2 linked regions of the Exiguobacterium sibiricum 7-3 genome follow. The protein of the gene in region 1 interacts with the protein of each later gene in a pairwise test. Links are inferred from orthologs where the notes say so. Each region holds a gene or a part of one and is shown in the gene's direction. Other genes may lie near its edges.

Region 1 (3,908 bases):
ACGAATTAACGCAACTTGCTGCCCGGGTCTATCCGAAAATCGAGGATGCAGAACAGGCATTAGTCGAAGACTGGTTTGTAAATGCGCGAGTGTCAGTGGTACAATTGATGGAGGAATTAGCGAATCGTCCGGCGGATTTACCGTTGTTTGTCCAGGAAAAATGGATGAGTCAATTTAAAAATCGGCAAGATGCACGAATTGGTCTGGAACTTGTGACATGTTTCTTTGAAGATGTTCTTCATCTTAAACTGAATCCGTCATGGGAAACGATCACATATGCAAACAGCCGACCATTACTGGAACAAATGGGTGGAAAAAGTCAGACGACGATCACTCGGTGGTTGCAGGCAGTACTCGCAGCCGTTAAGCGGATCGAAGCAAATGTTAATCCTCAATTAACAGTTGAGCGTCTCATGTTTGACTTACAGAAAGGGTAGAGCGATATGCTAGAAGTAGTAGGCGTTCGCTTTAAAGAAGCGGGCAAAATTTATTATTTTGCACCTGGACAAGAGTCATTATCACGAGGACAATCCGTCATCGTTGAGACAGTGCGGGGCATTGAATATGGTGAAGTGGTAATTGCCGATAAACAAATGGACGAAGATGATGTGGTCTTGCCGCTGAAATCGATTCTTCGCGTCGCGGATGATAAAGACGCGATGATCGTCCGTGAAAATAAAATGGCGGCGTTTGATGCGCACGCTGTCTGCGTCGAAAAAATTCGTGAGCACAAGCTCGATATGAAATTAGTCGACGTCGAATATACATTTGATCGAAATAAAGTCATTTTTTACTTCACGGCAGAAGGTCGTGTCGATTTCCGGGAACTCGTCAAAGATTTGGCTGCTGTTTTCCGGACACGCATTGAGTTACGACAAATCGGCGTCCGTGATGAAGCGAAGTTACTGGGAGGAATCGGTCCGTGTGGTCGTGTTCTCTGCTGCTCTTCATTTTTAGGTGAATTTGAACCGGTTTCGATCAAGATGGCGAAAGATCAAAATCTATCCTTGAACCCGACGAAGATTTCTGGTGTCTGTGGTCGTTTAATGTGTTGCTTAAAATATGAAAATGACACATACGAAGAAATGCGACGGGATTTGCCGGATTACGGAAAACGATTGACTGTTCCGGAAGGTGAAGGACGGGTTGTAGGTCTGAACATTCTCGATCAAATCGTCCAAATTGAGTTGAAAGACCGTTCGCGGGTCCTGACATACTCGATGGAGGAACTACTGTCTGTCGGTGCCGTAAAACAAAAACGACCAAAAGAATGACGGGGTGCATACGCGTGGAGAGAGTCGATAAAAAAGAAATCATTACGCGTGTTGATGCGATCGAGCAACAGATTCACTTGCTGACTGAGCATCTGAGCGTTTTGAAGGATCAGCTTGCTTACATGATGGAAGAGAACCAACATCTGTATCTTGAGAATCATCACCTCCGTGAGAAGGTAGAGCGCGATGAGCAACAACCGATTACAGAAGAAGCGCAGGCGGAAGCCGGTACAGGTGCTGGCTATGATAATCTAGGACGACTGTATCAAGAAGGATTCCATATTTGTAACCTGCATTATGGTCAAGTCCGTAAAGACGGAGATTGTCTGTTCTGCTTGTCCATGTTAACGAAACATTGAGAGGCTGACTTCCTAGGAGTCAGTCTTTTTTTCAGAAAGGAAGAACGATATGCCTGAACTATTATCAGATGAGCGACTGGATCATCTGCTTGGAAAAGAAGGACGAATCATTCAAAGTCCCACCGTATTTTCCTACTCTCTGGACGCCGCATTGCTGGCGCAGTTTGCCTGGGTGCCGATCCAACAAGGGAAGTTGGTCGATTTATGTGCCGGTAACGGAGCCATTCCGTTATTTTTGTCTTACCGGACGAAAGGAACGATCACAGGGCTTGAAATTCAACCCCGTCTCGTTGATATGGCCGAGCGTAGTATTCAAATGAATGAAAAACAAGATCAATTGCAAATGATCGAAGGTGACGTCAAGGAAGCCGGGAAACGATTGGGTTATGGTCTGTACGATGCCGTCACATGTAATCCGCCTTACTTCTTGGCAAATGACTCGTCGAACCGAAACATAAGTGAACATTATACGATTGCCCGGCATGAAGTATTATGTACACTTGAGGATTGTATCCGGTCGGCCGCAGATCTTTTGAAACAAGGTGGGAAAACGGCATTCGTCCATCGACCGGAGCGCCTTCTCGATATCGTCACCTTGATGCGTCAGTACCGGCTTGAACCGAAGCGGATGCAGCTTATCTACCCGAAAGAAGGGAAAGAGGCCAACATGTTGTTGATTGAGGGGATCAAAGATGCCAAGCCGGGTCTAAAGGTATTGCCTCCCTTCATCGTCTACGAACAAGACGATACGTACACGTTGCAGATGCGGACTCAGTTTGATGTCTGAACATGCCATCTACATCGTCCGTTGCCGGGACGGCAGTCTCTACACGGGATACGCGATTGATGTCGAAAAACGGTTGGCGACACACAATGCCGGACAAGGTGCAAAGTATACCCGTGCCAGACTGCCGGTCGTGCTCGAATATACAGAAACGTTCGCAACAAAGTCGGAAGCCTTAAAACGTGAGTATGCCATTAAACAATTGACGCGTCTTAAAAAAGAACAACTTATTCAAGGAGGGAGGTCATCTCATGAAAGCAACAAGCAGTTTTAAAGGACAAACAACCGGTTTGTACATCGTGCCGACACCGATCGGTAATCTCGAAGACATGACTTATCGGGCTGTCCGCATCTTGCAAGAGTCCGATCTCGTCGCGGCGGAAGATACACGGCAAACGATGAAATTATTTAATCATTTTAAAATCGACACGAAACTTGTCAGCTATCACGAACATAATAAACAAGTCAGCGGGGCACGGCTATTGGCCGACCTGCATGCGGGAAAACAGGTCGCCCTGGTCTCGGATGCCGGGATGCCGGGAATCTCAGATCCAGGCAGTGATTTGATTCGAGAAGCGATTGCCGAGGATATTCCGGTCGTCGTCTTACCGGGAGCAAACGCCGCATTAACGGCGCTCGTCGCCTCGGGTCTTGCGACAGAACGATTTTTATACTATGGTTTTTTACCGCGTAAGAAAAAAGAACGTCGTGAGGCGCTTGAAACCGTCCGTTATGAAAAAGGTAGCCTTATCTTCTATGAAGCACCGCATCGTCTTAAAGAGATGTTAGGCGCCTTACGGGATGTACTCGGAGAGCGTCAACTGACGTTAGCCCGCGAACTGACCAAACGGTATGAAGAGTATATTCGGGGTTCTGTGACAGAAGCTCTCGAATGGGCCGGAGAAGAAGTCCGGGGGGAGTTTGTCGTCATCGTCGAAGGGTCGACCGAGGAGCGACCGGCGGAAGAGGAACAGGAAGCGGATCCGTTACAACAAATTGAACGGTATATCGAACAAGGTGAAAAGCCGAATGCTGCCCTGAAACGAGTTGCCAAAGAGCGGGGACTCGATCGTCAGGAATTGTATTTGCGTTATCATGAATCCTAAAAAAAGAAGCGACTCCGTTTGGAATCGCTTCTTTTTACTTATTCGTTTCCTGCGTAATGACGGTCGAGGAAGTCTTTTAACTCAACGAGGACACGTTGTGCGCCGTCTGGAGAGAGAATCAATTTACCGTCTGCTAATTTGAAGTTATCTTCCGATACTTCACCTGTTACTTGGCAAGTCATGTTTGGTTTGTATTTTTTAAGGATGATCTGCTCGTTGTCGACATAAATCTCAAGCGCATCCTTCTCTGCGATTTGAAGTGTCCGACGGAGTTCGATTGGAATAACGACCCGGCCGAGCTCATCTACTTTACGTACAATACCTGTTGATTTCATTTTGTTGTTCCTCCTCTGATGTCTAGGTTCTCTTTTTTTTTGGAAAATCG
Region 2 (5,371 bases), on another replicon or contig:
AATAGATGATATTCAGTTCCTCGCCGGAAAAGAACAAACGCAGGAAGAATTTTTCCACACATTTAATGCCTTGCATAACGATCAGAAACAAATCATCATCTCAAGTGACCGTCCACCTAAAGAAATTCCGACACTTGAAGACCGATTGCGTTCCCGTTTCGAGTGGGGCTTGATTACAGACATCACACCACCGGATCTTGAAACACGAATTGCCATCCTTCGTAAAAAAGCGAATGCGGAACAACTGGATGTTTCCAATGAAGTCATGCTCTACATCGCGAGCCAGATCGATACGAACATTCGTGAACTCGAAGGGGCCTTAACCCGCGTCATTGCTTACGCCAACCTGGTCGGACGGACGATTGATCCGAATGTTGCCGCTGAAGCGTTGCATAACATCATGCCTGCGAGTGAACCACGAAAAGTCACGATTCGTGATATTCAGGAATCAGTCAGTAAGCACTTTAATCTTCCGTTTGATGATTTAAAAGCTAAAAAACGGACGAAGTCGATTGCTTTTCCCCGTCAGATTGCCATGTACCTGTCGCGGGAGATGACAGAAAGCTCATTACCGAAGATTGGTGAGGAATTTGGGGGACGTGATCACACGACCGTCATTCACGCACATGAAAAAATCAGTACACTCGTCAAATCGGATGGAGAAACAGGAAAAGTCATTGAACAAATCAAGCATGAATTGAAGCATTCGTAAACCTGTGGATAAGCTGTGGATAAAAGAGGCTAGTTATCCACAAGTTATCCACATGCGTTTTGGCTCTATACCAAGTTATCCACCGACTTATCCACACTATCCACAGCCCCTAATACTATTATTAAAAAAATATATTATTATGTTATGATGATGTAACGCCCATTTTGAGAGGAGCTTAACGACAATATGCATATTACAATTCAACGGGATACTTTAATCCAAGCAATTCAAGATGTAGCAAAAGCTGTTTCATCCCGGACAACGATTCCGATCTTAACGGGAATCAAACTCGAAGCCCATGGAGATGGTATGACGCTGACAGGAAGCGATACGGAAATCTCAATCGAACGGACCATCTATGCAGAAGAGAACGGCACTTCATATGTCACGGTTCATCGTGCAGGCAGTGTCGTCTTGAATGCCCGCTTCTTTGGGGATATCGTCAAGAAGTTACCGACAGACGAAGTGATCTTGGAAGTTTCACCAAACTTCATGACACGGATTCAATCGGGTACGGCAGAGTTTCATTTGAACGGACTCGATCCGGATGAATTCCCACGCTTGCCGCAAGTCGACGGAGGACAACAGTTCCGTTTACCAGCTGATCTGTTACGGTCAATGATCCGTCAAACGAGCTTTGCCGTCGCAGTACAGGAAACGCGTCCTGTGTTGACGGGTGTTAACTTCTCGGCGGATAAGGACATCTTGACATGCGTCTCGACGGACAGTCACCGGCTTGCCTTACGACGTGCTCAGTTTGAGACGGACAATGAGATTTCGTTCCAAAACGTCATCGTACCGGGAAAAAGCTTAAACGAATTATCCAAATTACTTAGTGATGGTCACGTCGACATTACGATTACGAATCAACAGATACTGTTTAAGATGAAACATGTCTTATTCTTCTCGCGTCTGCTTGACGGAAACTATCCGGATACATCACGTTTGATTCCGGAAGAGTACCGGACTGCGGTCCGCATGAATGCAAAGGAATTACTTCAAGCGATTGACCGTGCATCACTTCTTGCACGGGAAGACCGTAACAACGTCATCAAGTTCGCAGCTGAAGGAACGACGGCAGTTGAAATTTCTTCCCACTCACCGGAAGTCGGTAAAGTGTCGGAGCAAGTCAGTATCTTATCGCTTGAAGGAGAAGAGCTGAAAATCTCGTTCAACTCGAAATACATGATGGATGCGTTAAAGGCACTCGATGCGACGGATATCGAGATCCAGTTCACCGGTTCGATCCGACCATTCATCCTGCACCCGGTTGACCAAGACAACGTCCTGCAGCTGATCCTGCCAGTCCGGACAGCATGATTCATACCCAAGGAACCCTTTACGTTCCTTGGGCTTTTTTTGAAATCCGTATATACGTTCGTTCATTTTGCCAAATCGCAAGTTTTTTAGTACAATAAAGAGTACGTCATTTATAATATGTAGGTAGGAGGAGTCAAACCATGAATCAAATCAAGATTTCAACAGAATATGTCACATTAGGTCAGTTCCTGAAACTTTCTGATATCATCTCGAGCGGTGGACAAGCTAAACCGTTCCTCGCCGAGGTACCCATTCTTGTCAACGGTGAAGTCGATCAGCGACGTGGTCGTAAATTACGGGATGGAGATGTGATTGACGTAGAAGATTACGGTCAGTTCATCATTAAGAACGAGGGAAACTAACGTGCGACTAGATTCGGTCCGGCTCAGTCATTATCGCAACTATGAGTCGTTGGAATTATCTTTTTCCGAAAAGACGAATGTGCTGATCGGGGAGAATGCGCAAGGGAAGACGAATCTCCTGGAAGCCATCTATGTTCTTGCCCTTGCGAAGTCTCACCGGACGACGCATGACAAAGAATTGATTCAGTGGGATGCCGAGACAGCTCGTGTCGAAGGACGGATTCATAAAAGAAGAGGATCTCACTCGCAGGAAATCGCGATTTCGAGTCGCGGTAAAAAAGCGAAGTTGAATCATCTCGAACAGCGCCGGCTCAGTGATTATGTCGGCGCATTGAATATCGTGTTGTTTGCACCAGAAGACTTACACATCGTCAAAGGCAGTCCACAAATCAGACGTCGTTTTTTGGATATGGAAATTGGTCAGGTCAGTCCGGTCTATCTACATGAACTCAGTCAATATTTAAAAGTTCTCAAACAACGGAATGCGTTGCTGAAACAGTTATCGATTAAAGGTGGGGACGAAACGTTTCTCGATGTCTTGACGGAGCAGATGATTACGCTTGCCGTTAAAATCGTTCAGCGCCGTCATCACTTCATTGCCCAGCTCGAAAAGTGGGCACGTCCGATTCATGAAGGAATCAGTCGTGGACAGGAACAGCTCGTCCTTATTTACCGTTCGGATACATTTAGCAATGATTTGCTCGATGTCGAAGGAATGACTGCTTCTTACATGCAGAAGTTTGGTAAAATAAAGACAAACGAAATCCGAAGAGGTGTGACCTTGTTCGGTCCGCATCGGGACGACTTCGAAATGGAAGTCAACGGTCGGAATGTCCAGACTTATGGTTCACAAGGACAACAACGAACGGCAGCACTCTCTTTGAAGTTAGCAGAGATTGAATTGATTCATGAAGAAGTGGGAGAATATCCATTGCTACTTCTAGACGATGTCTTATCCGAGCTCGATGATCATCGTCAAACCCATTTGCTCGATACGATGCAACAAAAGGTGCAAACCATTCTGACGACAACGAGTGTCGATGGAATTGCACATGAAACGATCAAACAGGCGAAGTTGTTCCACGTGAAACAGGGGGCCGTCATTTTGGAAGAGACATCATACAAAGAAATAGTAGGTGAGAAAACCGATGAGTAATCATGAAGATATGGAATTAGAACAAGGGTACGGTGCCGATCAAATTCAGGTGCTTGAAGGTCTAGAAGCCGTTCGGAAACGTCCGGGTATGTATATCGGATCGACTGCATCGAAGGGGCTTCACCATTTAGTGTGGGAAATCGTCGATAACTCAATCGATGAAGCACTTGCAGGATATTGCGATACGATTAAAGTTACGATTGAACCGGGTAATTCGATTCTGGTTGAAGATAACGGACGGGGAATCCCGGTCGATATCCAGGAGAAGATGGGACGTCCGGCAGTTGAAGTCATTTTGACAGTCCTTCATGCCGGCGGTAAATTCGGAGGCGGCGGATACAAAGTATCCGGTGGTCTTCACGGTGTTGGGGCATCTGTCGTTAACGCACTCTCGACGAAACTTGAAGTTTTCGTCAAACGGAATGAAAAATTGTATTACCAAGCCTATCACCGCGGTGTACCGGCTGCTGATTTAGAGATTATCGGTACGTCGGAAGAAACCGGGACGATGATCCGTTTCTTCCCGGATGATGAGATCTTCCAGGAAACACTTGAATACGATTATGATCTGCTTGCGACACGACTTCGTGAGCTGGCATTCTTAAATAAAGGACTGACGATCGAAATTACGGATGATCGTGCGGATGAACCGATTACGCGCAGTTTCCATTACGAAGGCGGAATCAAGTCGTACGTCGAGCATTTAAACCGTTCGAAAGAAGTCGTCCACGAAGAACCTGTTTATGTGCACGGAAACCGGGACGGGATTGAAGTCGAAGTGGCGTTGCAATATAACGATGGTTTTGCAGCCAACATCTACTCGTTCACGAACAATATCCCGACACATGAGGGTGGAACACACGAAACCGGTTTTAAAACGGCTTTGACACGTGTCATCAATGATTACGCGAAAAAATTCGGTCTGATGAAAGAAGCCGACGGTACGTTGTCCGGGGAAGATGTGCGTGAAGGGATGACGGCAATCGTCTCGATCAAACACCCGAATCCACAGTTCGAAGGACAGACGAAAACGAAACTTGGGAACTCGGATGCACGGACGGCAACGGATACGTTGTTCTCGTCTGCGTTTGAACAGTTCATGATGGAGAACCCGACAAGTGCCCGTGCGATCGTCGAAAAAGGAATGATGGCGTCTCGTGCCCGGATGGCTGCGAAACGTGCCCGTGAATTAACACGACGTAAAGGGGTCCTTGAAGTGAGTTCACTTCCAGGAAAGCTTGCCGACTGTTCATCACGTGATGCGACGATTTCTGAAATCTACATCGTTGAGGGTGACTCGGCGGGTGGTTCAGCAAAATCTGGACGTGATCGTCATTTCCAAGCCATCTTACCGATTCGAGGTAAGATCTTGAACGTCGAAAAAGCACGCCTTGATAAGATTCTTGGCAGTAACGAAATCCGGACGATCATTACGGCGCTCGGAACGAGTATCGGTTCTGAATTCAATATCGAGAAAGCCCGGTATCACAAAGTCATCATCATGACCGATGCCGACGTCGATGGTGCCCACATCCGGACACTGTTATTGACATTCTTCTATCGTTACATGCGTCCGCTTGTCGAGCACGGTTACGTCTACATTGCCCAACCGCCGCTTTACGGGATTAAACAAGGGAAAAACATCACGTACGTGCACAACGAACGTGAGTTGAATGAAGCATTAGCAGCACTTCCGGAAAACGCACGATACGACATTCAGCGTTATAAAGGTCTCGGTGAGATGGATCCGGAGCAACTGTGGGAAACCACGATGGATCCGAGTGGTCGTCAAATGCTGCGTGTCGAATTACAGGACGCGAT

The links. The genes of interacting proteins can lie anywhere in the genome.
Region 2: the proteins of yabA (region 1) and dnaN interact in binary tests that used the Bacillus subtilis proteins (3 or more experiments, as listed by UniProt). The link is inferred for Exiguobacterium sibiricum 7-3 from one-to-one orthologs.

What each region holds. Positions count from the first base shown.
Region 1 is NZ_JHZS01000006.1:34,832-38,739, reverse strand. Bases 1-2,951 are described here. They hold yabA (DNA replication initiation control protein YabA), read left to right. Parts: upstream 1-1,270; coding sequence 1,271-1,633; downstream 1,634-2,951. Other genes in these bases: rsmI (16S rRNA (cytidine(1402)-2'-O)-methyltransferase), read left to right, coding at 2,669-2,951; P402_RS0100855 (GIY-YIG nuclease family protein), read left to right, coding at 2,413-2,691; P402_RS0100860 (tRNA1(Val) (adenine(37)-N6)-methyltransferase), read left to right, coding at 1,683-2,420; P402_RS0100870 (PSP1 domain-containing protein), read left to right, coding at 444-1,274; P402_RS0100875 (DNA polymerase), read left to right, coding at 1-437. In the rest of the region: more of rsmI, read left to right, coding at 2,952-3,523; P402_RS0100845 (AbrB/MazE/SpoVT family DNA-binding domain-containing protein), read right to left, coding at 3,562-3,858. UniProt on the Bacillus subtilis protein: Involved in control of chromosome replication initiation. Inhibits the cooperative binding of DnaA to the oriC region. Thus negatively regulating initiation of chromosome replication.
Region 2 is NZ_KK211190.1:4,156-9,526, reverse strand. The notes cover bases 59-2,965. They hold dnaN (DNA polymerase III subunit beta), read left to right. Parts: upstream 59-898; coding sequence 899-2,032; downstream 2,033-2,965. Other genes in these bases: recF (DNA replication/repair protein RecF), read left to right, coding at 2,396-2,965; yaaA (S4 domain-containing protein YaaA), read left to right, coding at 2,173-2,394; dnaA (chromosomal replication initiator protein DnaA), read left to right, coding at 59-712. Outside these bases: more of dnaA, read left to right, coding at 1-58; more of recF, read left to right, coding at 2,966-3,550; gyrB (DNA topoisomerase (ATP-hydrolyzing) subunit B), read left to right, coding at 3,561-5,371. UniProt on the Bacillus subtilis protein: Confers DNA tethering and processivity to DNA polymerases and other proteins. Acts as a clamp, forming a ring around DNA (a reaction catalyzed by the clamp-loading complex) which diffuses in an ATP-independent manner freely and bidirectionally along dsDNA.